Regions from separate parts of the Arthrobacter sp. MMS24-T111 genome, predicted to be linked through region 2. Evidence: predicted binding sites of a transcription regulator. Region 2 holds the regulator's gene; the other holds the start of a gene.
What was found. Region 2 encodes HrcA, which represses chaperone genes, less so after heat shock. Its sites were predicted from a motif close to TTNGCACTCGNNNNNNNCGAGTGCNAA; they were not measured.
Positions count from the first base shown of each region.

Region 1: ACX5I6_RS11420 (FmdB family zinc ribbon protein) is a predicted target of HrcA. The motif match lies at 3,571-3,597, and genes of this name have one in related genera.

Region 1 covers NZ_JBTZRO010000001.1:2,422,176-2,428,884, forward strand. The annotation lists gene ACX5I6_RS11410 (AAA family ATPase) at 1-2,345, shown strand, start outside; gene ACX5I6_RS11415 (RcpC/CpaB family pilus assembly protein) at 2,408-3,139, opposite strand; gene ACX5I6_RS11420 (FmdB family zinc ribbon protein) at 3,252-3,515, opposite strand; gene ACX5I6_RS11425 (5-formyltetrahydrofolate cyclo-ligase) at 3,628-4,248, opposite strand; gene galU (UTP--glucose-1-phosphate uridylyltransferase GalU) at 4,353-5,258, shown strand; gene ACX5I6_RS11435 (GNAT family N-acetyltransferase) at 5,263-5,883, shown strand; gene ACX5I6_RS11440 (hypothetical protein) at 5,989-6,709, shown strand, end outside.
Region 2 covers NZ_JBTZRO010000001.1:3,123,593-3,130,301, reverse strand. The annotation lists partial or broken gene ACX5I6_RS14700 (PhoH family protein) at 1-294, opposite strand, end outside; gene ACX5I6_RS14695 (GerMN domain-containing protein) at 714-1,598, shown strand; gene ACX5I6_RS14690 (16S rRNA (uracil(1498)-N(3))-methyltransferase) at 1,585-2,361, opposite strand; partial or broken gene dnaJ (molecular chaperone DnaJ) at 2,364-3,491, opposite strand; gene hrcA (heat-inducible transcriptional repressor HrcA) at 3,576-4,589, opposite strand; gene ACX5I6_RS14675 (DUF3097 domain-containing protein) at 4,763-5,614, shown strand; gene ACX5I6_RS14670 (DUF4870 domain-containing protein) at 5,734-6,144, shown strand; gene hemW (radical SAM family heme chaperone HemW) at 6,309-6,709, opposite strand, start outside.

The DNA.
Region 1 (6,709 bases), 700 kb from region 2:
TCCGGCACACGGAAGCCGGCGGATCCCTCGCCGCTGCGCCCTATGGCCAGCTGATGGAGCGGCTGGAACGCCTCGTGGCGGACACCGACACCCTCAAGACGCTCCCCGAACGCACCCTCCTGATCGAAAACATGCGCGAGCACGGCCTGGGCGAACTCTTGGCCGACCTTGCGGAGCGGGAAGTCCCGGAACGGTCCGTTGCAGCCGAGCTGGAACTGGCTTGGTGGCAGTCGGCCCTTGAGGCCATGATCAGCGGCGATGACTACCTGGCCATGTCCGACGGCGACGCGCTGCGCCAGCTTGAGGCCGAGTACCGGTTGGCGGACAACGCCCACATCGCCAGCGGCGCCGCACGCCTTCGCTGGGACTTGGCAGAACGCTGGCGCGGAGCGATCGCCGAACAGCCGCGCCAGGCGGGCCTGCTGCGCAGCCTGCTCAAGGACGGCCGGGTATCACTGCCGTCCCTGACCGCGCAGGCCCCCGACCTGATCGGCACGCTGGTTCCGGTGTGGTCTGTCAGCCCATACCTGATGACCGGTCTGCTCCCGGCGGAGCAACACTTCGACGCCGTCGTGATCCTGGATGCCGAGGCCACGTCGCTGCAGGCTGTCCTGCCGTCCATCGCCCGTGCACGCCAGGTAATTGCTTTCGGCGACCCGCGCATAGCCTCGCCCCGGACCTTTACCGTGGGCGTGGAACGCCTCGCCGCCGGCGAGTCCGCCCATCACAGGGTGGAGAGCGCCTTCACGGCTCTGTCCGCGGTGCTTCCGGTGTGGCGGCTGAACGTGGTGTACCGGGCCGTGGACGAGGACCTCGTCCTGCAGCTGAGTAAGGACTTTTACGACGGCGGGCTGCGCCGGCTGCCCGAAGGCCAGTCGGCGACGGGCTTGGACCGGGCGCTGCTGGTGGAGTACCTGCCTGACGGAACCGGCCTGCCCAGCGCCGACCACGAGGGCGTGGAGTCGGTGGTGGCTGAGGTCAACCGGGTGGTCGAGCTCGTGTTCGAGCACGCCCGCCTGCGTCCGCGTACTTCGCTCGCCGTGGTCACCGCCAGCCTGCGGCACGCCGCCAGGATTGGCGAGTCCATCCGCCTTCAGCTGTCCAACCAGCCCGGGATGGCCGGCTTCTTCGGTGCCGGTCCTGAGTCCTTCAGGGTGGTGGACCTGGAGAGGGCCCAGGGGCTGGTCCGCGACCACGTTATTTTCTCCCCAGGTTTTGGGCGCACCCCGCACGGCCGGGCGCTGCACAATTTCGGACCATTGTCCGCCGAAGGTGGAAGGGAGAAATTCGCCCTGGCCATGACGCGGGCGCGCCGGTCAATGCATGTGCTCACCTGCTTCCGGCCCGAGGACCTGGACCATACCAGGCTCACGCACGGCGCGGTGGACCTGTACACACTGCTGAACCGCGAAATTTCGGGTAACACCGACCTGGGAACTCCCGCCTCCCGGGCAGCCGCCAGCGAACAGGCACTCGGCGCGGACCCGCTGGTCGCCGACTTGGGTGACCGGTTGCGCGCCCGCGGCGCCCGGGTCTGGCACCAGTACGACGGTGCCATCGACGTTGTGGCCGCGGCTGACCCGCTGAACACCATGGGCAAGGACGACGCCGACCTGCCACGACCGGTGGCGATCGAGTCCGACGGCACCGGGCAGTACCGCACCATGAGCGTTCGGGAACGCAGCAGGCTCCGCCCGCAGCTGCTGGAACGCCTTGGATGGCGTTATATGCCGTTGTGGACCATCGAGGTCTTTACCGACCCGTCGTCCTGTGCCGACCGCATTGCCGGGTACCTCGGCCTGGAAAACCTGGTGTTGCCGGGCAGGACTGCGCCCTCGGCCGGTTCCCTTGACGACGACGTGGACCAGGCGCTCAATGGTATCGATGCGGCCCCGGCCACCGGTGTTGCCTATCTGCCGCGGAACGCCAGTGGCGGGAACCGGAGTGATTCCGGAGACCCCGCCGCGGGCATCCGCCCCAGCCAGGGCCGGCGTGCCGGTGGCCTGGACACCACGGAGGCTAACGGCCTGGCCGCGGAAGACAGTGTCTCCGACGTCAATGTTTCCGGCCTCAGCGTCTCCAACGACAACGTTTCCGACAACAATGGGCCCGCGGAAAATCGGGCCGGAGAAGATATGAGCGAGAACCAGAACACGGAAGCGGCAACTGACGGCGGAACTCCGGCAGGCACGCCCCAGCCCGCTCCGGCGCCACTGCGGGCCACCGCGGGTACCGACGCTGTGCTGCCCAGCAAGGCCGCGGAAGACGACGCCCGCAGCTGGGGCGACCGTGAGGACGACCACGACGCCTGGCTGAAGGAACAGAAACCGCCGCACTGGGGCTGACCCGCAGCAAGGCCTCCAGGCCCGGGCGACCCGGAGGTTGTCCAGGGATCGTATCCGGGGTGTCACGGCGGACCCACCAGGACGAAGAAGAGCCTGCCCTGCGTAGACGCTCCAGCCAGCCGGGATGACTGTTCCGCGTTTGCTGCCACCACTATCAACCCGTCGGTCTCCGTAGTACCCAGCCATTGGCCGCTCTGGCCGCCCTTGTTCGAAGTCCACAGCACGGGAACCGCAGACGCCAGCACCTCTGATGGGCCTTGCTGGTCAAACCCGTTGGCAGATGTGAGCACCACATTGACCAACTGGCCCGGGGACACCAGCTGAATGGAAGACGGGTCCGCCATGCGGAGCGGAACCGCGGCCGAGCCCGGAGGCGTCCCAATGAGGAGGCCCGGTCCCAGGAGTTGGGCGTCAGTAACGAGCTGGCCTTTTCGCAACGGTCCAGCGAGCTGTTTCCCGGCGGCTGCGGCGGTGTCTTGGAGGAAGCCCTCCGCGACCATTCCGGGCGGCACATGAACGCTGGCCAAATCTGCCGCCGTCACAGCGGTACCTGCCGGAAGATCCCGCGCAGCAGCGAGTGCGGTCACGGTAGAGAGCGGAGCCGGCGTCAGTTGATTGACGGCGATGGCCGACGCTGCACACAGGAGAAGGGCGGCGGCCAAGCGGCGGTTGCGGCCCAGCCAGGAGGCAACCTGCGCCGGGATGGGGTGGTTGGCCTTGGCGGGACGGCTGGCAGTACGGGACTTGGTGGGAATCCGGAGGCTGTCGCGGCCGCGGCGTGGATATGCAGGCATGCGCCCACGCTATTGGCGGACGAAGCGGCAGGACAGGGGTGGCGGCGCCTATGTGGACAAAGGCGGCCGGCGCCAGGAGGCGCCGGCCGCCGTCGACAATCAGTGCGTGGGGCTAGTTGGCCGCTGCAGCCGGGGCGGGCGCTGCAGCAGGCGCCGCCGGCGCCGCTGCCGGGGCGGGGGAGACCGAGCTGCCCTTGGCATCGCGGGAGTCGGTACGGTAGAAACCTGAGCCCTTGAAAACCACACCCACGCTGTTGAATTTCTTGCGCAAGGTGCCCTCGCATTCGGGGCAGGATGTCAGGCTGCTGTCCGAGAACGACTGGACAATATCGAAGGCGTGGCCGCAATCCTTGCAGGCGTAAGCATATGTTGGCACTGGTGCTCCTCCTCTTGGGCAAACGAGAGGTCCCGTGCTGCCACCCGGTAATCCGTTAGCAGTCGCAGGGCCTGAGTGCTAATTCTATCACTGCGTCCGGAAGGGACCGGGCTCAGCGGCCACCCGCCAGGCCCCGGTACCCGGACGGCATCAGGACACCCGGGACCGGGCGGTCGAATTCCTCGGCAGGAATCCGCCCCGCGGGAAGCAATTCATCGTCGTAGATAACAGCGGCCAACGGTATTTCCTTCCCGGCGGTGGCCAGACGCCCCAGGAAGGTGTCGTAGTAGCCGCCCCCCTGGCCGATCCGGTTGCCTGACAGGTCGACGGCAGTGGCGGGAATGATAAGCGCCGCTGCGCTCCCGGCCACCTCGGGCCCGTGCCGGTGTCCGGCGGGTTCCAGGATGGGCGCGTACCGGCTGCGTTCAAAGATTGTGTTCGGGCTCCAGAACACCCAGCTCAGCTCCCGGTCCGGCTCGCATACCGGGAGCAGGACCTTATGGCCGCTGTCATGCAGCGCATGGACCAGCGGCATGGTGGGCGGTTCCTTTCCGACACCCAGGTAGACGCATACGTTTCCCGGGCGCCCCGCGGTGACGGATGCTGCCCAGGCTTCCCCGTGGCGCGCCAGGTCCGACCCGGCGGCGTCCAGCTCCGCCTCCGTCCGGGCGGCCCGCCGGCGCCGGTGGGCCGCCCGGATATCGTCCTTGGCGGGATTCGTCTTCTCCTGCATGGTGTCCTTCCTCGGTGCCCGGCGTTCCACGGCGCCCCAGGCGGATGACGGCCTGATGTGCCGGTGGTTACTGAAATGCTTGACGCTGACGTTAGATTAGTCCGGTGACTACCAGTAACCCCAGAGTCCGCAAAGCCGTCATCCCAGCAGCGGGCCTGGGCACCAGGTTCTTGCCGGCCACCAAGGCGATGCCGAAGGAAATGCTCCCCGTCGTGGACAAACCTGCCATCCAGTATGTGGTGGAGGAAGCCGTGCATGTGGGCCTGAACGACATCCTGATGATTACGGGCCGCAACAAACGTGCACTGGAAGACCACTTCGACCGCGTGCCCTCCCTCGAATCGACCCTCGCCGACAAGGGCGACACCGAGAAGCTCGCCTCCATCCAGGCAGCCAGCCAGTTGGGCGACATCCACTACGTCCGGCAGGGCGACCCGCACGGCCTGGGCCACGCCGTGCTCCGCGCCAAACAACACGTCGGCGATGAAGCCTTCGCTGTCCTGCTGGGTGATGACCTCATCGATGCCCGCGACGAACTGCTGAGCACAATGATCGACGTGCAGGCGAAGACCGGTGGGTCCGTCGTCGCCCTCATCGAGGTGGAGCCGGCACAGATCAGTGCCTACGGCTGCGCCGACGTCCAGGAACTGGACGGCGAAGGCTATGTCCGCGTCAACCGGCTCGTGGAGAAGCCCTCACCCGAGGAAGCGCCGTCCAACCTGGCACTGATCGGCCGCTACGTCCTGCACCCCGCTGTCTTTGATGTCCTCGAGCACACCGCACCCGGCCGCGGCGGCGAGATCCAGCTGACCGACGCCCTGCAGGAACTCGCGTCCGGAGACGGGGAGGGCTATGGGGTCTTCGGCGTGGTGTTCCGCGGCCGCCGCTACGACACCGGGGACAAGCTCAGCTACCTGAAGGCCTGCGTCCAGCTGGCCGTCGACAGCGATGACCTGGGCCCCGGCCTGCGGGAGTGGCTGCCCGGTTTCACCGCCGGCCTTTCCAGCTGACGCCGTGCGTACCGGTCCCATCTGGCCGGTCACCCTCGAATGCGGTGACCTGGTCCTGCGGCCCATCCGCTACCGCGACAAAAGGGAATGGACCGAGGTGCGGTCCAGGAACAGCGAGTGGCTGGCGCCCTGGGAAGCCTCCAACCCTGAACCCGGAGGCGGGCTGCCGGACTACCGGCATATGGTGCGCTCATTGAACGCGCAGGCAGCCCAGGCCACGGCGCTTCCATTCGTCATCACCGAGCGGACCCCGGGACTCCGGAATCCGGCCATCGTCGGCCAGCTGACCGTGTCCTCGATTGTGTGGGGTTCGGCCATGATGGCCACGCTGGGGTATTGGGTGGATCAAGCCCGGGCCGGCCGGGGGATCGCGCCCACCTCCGTGGCCCTGGTGACTGACCACTGCTTCCGGACCCTGGGCCTGCACCGGATGGAAATCAACATCCGGCCGGAGAACGGGCCCAGCCTGAGGGTGGTGGAGAAGCTGGGATTTCGGGATGAGGGATACCGGCCCCGTTTCCTGCACATTAATGGCCGGTGGGCGGATCACCGTTCGTTTGCCTTGACCTCCGAAGAAGTCCCGGCGGGCCTGCTGGCGCCGTGGCTGGCGTCCCGCCCGTCATAAATCCATCGGTTTGTGGACAGGGGTACGACACACCGGGGCTAATGCGGACTGAGCAGGCATGATGCTCATACGGTTTTGAGTGTGGACTTCCCCCTTAGCAGCTCAGTGATCCTCGTGGTTGCCGTCGCGCTCTGGATCCTTTGGGTCGCCCCGTACGTCCTCCGGAACCGAAGGCGCCAGGTCCAGGCCGCCGGCGACTTCCTGGCAGACGTCCCCGCCGATGAAAAGCCGGACCAGCCCGCCGGCAAAGTGTTGAACGTCGTCGCCCAGCAGGAGAAAGCCATGGAACCCAGGAAGAGTGCCGCAGCCGCTGCCGGCGCTGCCAGCACCCCGCCCGAGGCCCGGTTCCGCATCCGGTACGGCCGGACGGCATTGGCCTTGGCGGGTCTGCTGTGCTTGGTGACGGCGTTCATCTCAGGTGCGCTCCTTCCCTTCGGTGTGGGATCGCCCGCCCTTCCCCTCACCGCCTTTGTGCTGGCTTTCGGCGCGGTGGCCCTGCTCCGCTGGCTGGCCATCCGGGACCGCAAAGCGAAGGTGAACGCGGCCTTCCGTGCCGCCATGAGTGCGCCTTCCCGGCGCCAAGAGCCGGAACCCGTCCCCGTGCCCAAACCCGACGCAGCTCCGGCCCGGCCGGAGAGCCCGTTGTTTGATGCCGAAGCGGGTGAGGCCAAGGCCAAACCGCTCACTGCTGTGGAACTGCGTGAGGCGGCCGTCGCCGTCGCCGTTGCCGCCGGTGACACCAGTGCTGCCGCTGCGTCAGCAGGCGCTGCCGCGGGAACTCCGTGGGAGCCGGTCGAAGTTCCCAGGCCAACCTACGTTGAGGCAG
Region 2 (6,709 bases):
GTGCCGCGGGCCACGAGGCCACGGACCTCCTGGAGGAGCCGCATGATACGGGGGACGTCGCTGGCCGGTCCGCTGATGGAGAAGCTCGTTGCCGCGCACGTGGAAGTTGACATCCGGGAACTGGACTTCGATGAACCGCAACGCCTCATCGTGGCTGCCAAGTGATTGAACCATCTGGTCCGAGTTCTCAAACAGGACAACTTCGGTCCTCGTGCCCGGCAGTGAGTGGGGAAACTCCCCCGGGCTGCCGTCGCCTGTGTTGAGCCGGCGCTTACCATTTGCTGATTCAGTCATGGTGCTGGCCCGCAGGCCTGTGGTCCCCTCGAAGTTCTTCAATCCAATTTTCCGTGCCGGAAGGGGCGCCCGTTGCACGGTGCTCCTTGCCCAGCGATCCCTTCATCTTACGCCAGCAGCAGGCGGCTACGGGTACGGGCCGGCTGCTGAACGTCCTGCGGTGCGGCCGTTTGATATCAACTTCATATCGGCCTCATATCGTTCCCGTTGCAGTTGGGGCGTGACGGCCACAGAACCGCTGCTGGGCCTTACCGCTGTGTAATGCTGGAAATCCAGCAACTGCTGGGACTTCCAGGCCGCCAGGGGATCGGCCCGCCACGCCACGAAAGGACAAGGGCAGGACAGTGCCGGATACCTCTGTGCCCAAAAGGGCAGGCCGAACGAAGGGCCCCTTGCGCCCGGCGGTCCTGGCAGGCGTCCTGGTGCTTGTTCCCATACTGGCAGGCTGCACCGCAGAGGGCGGCCCATCGCCGACCGGCACGCTCGCCTCGGTCCCGGCGTCCGGCGGGACCATGCCGGATGCACCGTCCACCAGCGCTCCGCTGGAGACCACCCAATCCTCCAACAAGGCGCCCGTGTACTGGATCGGCCGCAGCGGCGGCAACATCTTCCTGTACCGCGAATTCCGCGACGTCCCGGAGCAGGACAACCCGGTGACGCGCGCGTTGCGGGCCATGATGTCGGAGAAGCCGCTCGATCCTGATTTCTTCACGCCATGGCAAAATCCGGACAAACTGGCGACCTCGATTTCAGGCAAAGACGTCATCACCGTGGACGTTTCGGCTGACGCGTTCAACAGCAACCTCGACGCCGACATGGCTGCCCGCGCCATCCAGCAACTGATTTATACGGCCACCGCGGCGGCCGCCAGTTCGGGGCTGATCGACACCAGCCAGCAGGTCCGGGTCCGGATCCTCGTGGACGGGCACACGGACTACGTCGCTTTCGGCAAGGTCCAGTTGGGCGCCCTGATGACTCGTGCCGCCGGCCTGGTGGCGCCGGTCTGGATCATCGATCCGCAGGAGAATACCGAAGTCCCGGCAGGCAGCGTGAAGATCACCGGGCGCAGCACGTCGCCGGGAGCCAAGCTCCACTGGCAAATCCTGCAGGTGGCGGACAACGGCGGCGGCAAGACGCCTTTCCTGACCGGCGAAACGACGGCGGCCGCGGAACAGGGCCAGGCAGGGGCGTTCACACTGGCCCTTAACCTGCCGGCCGGTGATTATGAACTCCACGTGGCGCAGGCCGGATCCGGTGGAGAGCCGGACCGGAACGAGGACACCCGGTCCTTTAAGGTGCGGTAGCCCAGCGTCCCAGGATGTCGCTGGCCAGCACGACGGCGGCCGGGCCCGCAGTGGAGGACCGCAGGACATGGTGCCCCAGCAGGGCCGTCACCGCGCCGTTGTCACAGAGCTTGGTCACCTCGCGGGGACTGATGCCGCCTTCGGGGCCAACAATCAGCAGAATCTCGCGGGGCCCGGTGCCCGCGCTCCCCCGCCATCCTTCAAGGACGGTTCGCAGGGGCCTGACGGCGTCTTCGTGCAGGATAACGGCCAGGTCCGCGGCCGCCACGGCGTTGCAGAGCCCGGACGTTTCGACGGCGTCCCGGACCTCCGGAATCCAGGCGCGGCGGGCCTGCTTGGCGGCAGCGGCAACGGCCGACTGCCACTTGGCGTGGGCCTTGGCGGCCCGGTCCCCCTTCCAGCGGACGATGGACCGTTCCGACTGCCAGGGTATGACGGCGTCGATGCCCAGTTCCGTGGCCGTCTCAATGGCCAGTTCGTCCCTGTCGCCCTTGGCCAGTGCTTGCGCCAGCACCAGCCGGACCTCGGGCCTGTGTTCGGCCACCACGGTCCCGCACTCCACTTCCAGTGCGGTGGACGATGCCGACGCCACCTTGCCGGTCATGCGGGCGCCGGCGCCGTCCACTATGTCCACGGCCTCCCCGGGCGACAAGCGCTTTACGGTGACTGCATGCCGGGCTTCGGGGCCCTCCAGGACAAAGACCTGGCCGGGCGCCAGGCCGTCCAGCGAGCCGGGGCTGGCGAAGAATACGGGGTTGCTCACCGCTACAGGTTACCGAGCCGGTCCCGGAGCTTGGCGAACATTCCGCCGCTGGCGGCGAGCTTACCCTCAGTAATCTGTTCCCCGCGGAGCTTGGCGAGCTGGCGCAGCAGGTCCTCTTGCGCGGCGTCGAGTTTGGCGGGAGTGTCCACCTGGAGGTGGACCTTCAGGTCTCCGCGCCCGTAGCCCCTCAGGTGGGTGACGCCCAGCCCGCGAAGGGTAATGACCTCGCCGGACTGCGTGCCGGGCTTGACGTCGATCTCCTGGCTGCCGTCGAAGGTTTCCAGGCTGACGTCCGTGCCGAGGGCAGCCGCTGTCATGGGGATGTGCAAGGTGGCGTGAAGGTCATCGCCTTCGCGGACATAGGTGGCGTCGTTGTTGACCCGGATCTCCACGTAGAGGTCGCCGGCGGGGCCACCGGCGGGGCCGGCTTCGCCCTGCCCGGAGAAGCTGGATGCGGGTTCCGGTGGCAACGCCGGCAGGGACCTTGATGGTCAGTGAGCGGCGGCTGCGGATGCGGCCCTGGCCGCTGCATTCGTTGCAGGGATCCTTGATGACCGTGCCGAAGCCTTCGCAGGTGCCGCAGGGGGCCGCCGTCATGACCTGGCCAAGGATGGAGCGGACTGCCCGCTGGACCTGGCCGCTGCCGCCGCAGATATCGCAGCGCTCGGGGTGCGTGCCGGGGCGGCAGCACGATCCGTCGCAGGTGGGGCAGACGACGGCGGTGTCCACTTCGAGCTTCTTGTTGACGCCAAAGACGGCGTCGCGGAGGTCGATCCGGACGCTGATGAGCGCGTCCTGGCCCCTGCGCACCCGGGAAGCCGGTCCGGACGTGCCGCCGGCACCGAAGAAGGTGTCGAAGATGTCCTGGAATGCGAATCCCTGGCCCGCGTACCCCGCGCCGCCGAAGCCGTTGTCTGTTCCGTTCTCGTTGCCGGTGGTGTCATAGATGCGGCGCTTCTGGGGGTCGGAGAGGACCTCGTAGGCGTGAGTGACTGCCTTGAAGCGTTCCGACGCGTCGTCCCCGGGGTTTACGTCGGGGTGAAGGGTACGGGCCAGTTTGCGGTAGGCCTTTTTGATCTCTTCGCCCGTAGCTTCGGGGAGACTCCAAGGACGTCATAGTGGCTGCTCAAAGTTCGTATCTCTTCCTTGTTGTACTGCGTGCAGTTGGGTCCGGTGTCCGGTCCTGATGCCGGACGTGGTCCGGTAACGAAGGATCAGGGCCCCAAAATCCTGGAAAGGTAGCGGGCCACGGCCCTGACGGTGGCCATGGTGGTGGGATAGTCCATCCGTGTGGGGCCGAGGATCCCTACCTTCGCGGCGCTGTCAGGGCCATAGCCTGTGGCCACCACGGACGCCTCTGCGAGGCCGTCGTAAGGGTTCTCGCGTCCGATACTGACGGCCACGCCGCGGTGGTCCTGCGCCATTTCGCTCAGCAGCCTCAGCATCACCACCTGCTCCTCGAGTGCTTCGAGCACCGGGCCGATGCTGAGTGGAAAGTCTACGTTGGACCGGGCCAGGTTGGCCGTTCCGGCCATGACCATCCGGTCTTCCCGGCTGCTCTGGGCCAGGACCTCCAGCCCAAGTGCCAGTGCGTGCGCGGCCTGGCGCTGAGGGTGCGGTGCGGCGGCGACGACGGCGGGCAAGGCCTGGGCGAGGCGGCTCAGCGACGTGCCGCCCAAGGCCCCGAGGAACCGGGTCCGCAACTCCGCCAGCGCCTCGTCGCCGAGGTCCTGGCCGACGTCGATCACACGCTGCTCAACTTTGCCGCTGTTGGCAATCAGCACCACCAGTACTTTGCGCGGCGCCAGCAGCACGAATTCAATGTGGCGGACCAGGGCCCTGCTCAAGTGCGGGTACTGGACCACTGCCACCTGGTTGGTCAGCTGGGACAGGAGGCGGACCGTGCGGTCCAGGACGTCGTCGAGGTCGTCCGCGCCTTCGAGGAGTGATTGGATGGCCCGCCGCTCTGCCGCCGACAAGGGCTTGACCGCCGAGATTTGGTCCACGAAAAGGCGGTAGCCCTTGTCCGTGGGTATCCGTCCTGCGCTGGTGTGCGGCGCGGTGATCAGGCCCTCGTCCTCCAGCGCCGCCATGTCATTGCGGATCGTGGCGCTGGAAACACCGAGATGATGACGCTCCACCAGAGCCTTTGAGCCGACGGGCTCGCGGGAGTGGACGTAATCCTCCACGATCGCCCGCAGCACTTCCAGTTTGCGTGGCTCGCTCACTCTCCACCTCCATCCACGGTCCGGGGCGCGTGCCCCGTCCGGTGCCGCCCAGGGGTTAGCACTCGACATGCCTCAGTGCTAACAGTCTATTATGCCTCGGCCCGTTGTTAGCATTGGTACCGCTCCGGGCGAAACTCCGGGGGTGAGGACCTAGCGCGAGGCGGATCGAATCCATGGACTACCAGAACTGGGGCCCCCGCGGGATTTCCGCCCCTAGCCGGACCGAACTGCCGGAAGTTCCCGTGGAGCGCGGCATGGTGCTCGAGGAAGTCCAGTCGGGCTGGGTTGGAGCTGTCACCCGGGTGGAGAAGTCGGGCGGAATGCACGTGGTGGCCCTCGAGGACCGGCGCGGAAAGTCGCGGTCTTTCCGGCTGGGGTTCGGGTTCCTCCTGGAGGGGCAGCCGATCCGCCTGATGCCGCCGGCGCCCGCCCGCGCGGCCGCCGGTCCCGCCGCAGGGCGGACGGCGTCCGGGTCGGTCCGGGTTGCCGGACAGCGGGCCCAGGTGGCAAAGGCCAGCCGGATCTGGGTGGAAGGCAAACACGACGCCGAACTGGTGGAGAAGGTGTGGGGAGACGACCTGCGGGTGGAAGGCATCGTCGTCGAGCCCCTGCACGGAATCGACGACCTCACGGCCGCCGTGGCGGACTTCAGGCCGGGACCTGGGCGCCGGCTTGGGGTCCTCGTGGACCACCTGGTGCCCGATTCCAAGGAGTCGCGCATCGCCGACGCCGTGATGGCCTCCCCTGGCGCCGCCGGAAATGTCCTGATCGTCGGCCACCCCTACGTGGACGTATGGCAGGCCATCCGCCCCGCCGTCCTGGGCATCCAGCAATGGCCGGCAATTCCCCGCGGGCAGGACTGGAAGACCGGCATCCTGAAGGCCTTTGGCTGGCCGCACTCCACCAAGGAAGATATTGGCCTGGGATGGCAAAAACTCATCGGCGCCGTCCGCACGTACGCCGACCTGGAACCATCGCTGCTGGGACGGGTTGAGGAAGTGATCGATTTCCTCACCGTGCCCTGAAAGCCGGTTCCGCCCCGCGACCCAGTATTCTGGATACTGCGACGCCTTGATTTTGGCAGCGTTGCACCGAGTCCTTAGTAGTCGTCAGCACCACTTGCACCCCCGAAGGAAAACAGACTGTGGCAGAAAACGCACGTGATCACAGGGATGGCCAAGGCCGTTCCGAGTACCATGGCGTCCCCGCCAACGCGCTGCCGCTCACGGCCAGCGAAGACCGCCAGTGGGCCACACTGGCCCACTTCGGCGGGATCCTGGGGTGCATTCCGTCCCTGCTGATCTACCTGATCTTCCGGGACCGCGGACCGTTCACAGCACAGGAGTCGAAGGAAGCGCTGAACTTCAGCCTGCCGCCCACCATCGCCGCGGTCCTGGCCAACATCCTGGTGTTCATTCCCTACGTAGGCAACATCTTCGCCGTCATCGCCACGCTGATCTGGGTTGCGCTGACCTGCTTCTCGGTGGCCGCAGGGATCCACGTCAACCGGGGCCAGCCGCACCGCTACCCGTACAACCTGCGCTGGATCAAATAGTCCCCAGCGTAATCCAGCCCTCGCAAGCTCAAGCCGGGGCCCTCGCCGCTGTCGGCCCACCCAGCGTAATCCAGCCTTCGCAAGCTCAAGCCGGGGCCCTCGCCGCTGTGGGCCCACCCAGCGTATTCCAGCCATCGCAAGCTCAAGCCGGGGCCGTGTTGCGGTTAGTCGGGCAGGATCCTGCGGACCACGGCGTCCGCCAGGAGCCGGCCCTTCAGGGTGAGGACCAGCCGTCCGTGGAACGCCGCGGCCGGTTCCACCAGTTCGTCCGCGATCAAGCCCGCCACCTCATGGCGGCCCAAAGTGCTGAGCGTCGAGACCTCGAGCCCTGACTGCAGCCGCGCCTCCAGCATCACCCGCTCCAGTCTCCTGGTGTCCGAATCGAGGGTTTCCCGGCCCGCAGCCGGCGACAGGCCCTGCGAGAGCCGGTTGGCGTAGGCCACAGGGTGCTTGACGTTCCACCACCGCACGCCGCCCACGTGTGAGTGGGCGCCGGGCCCTATCCCCCACCAGTCGTCGCCCCGCCAGTAGGCCAGGTTGTGCCGGCAGGCCTGCTCCGGGGTCC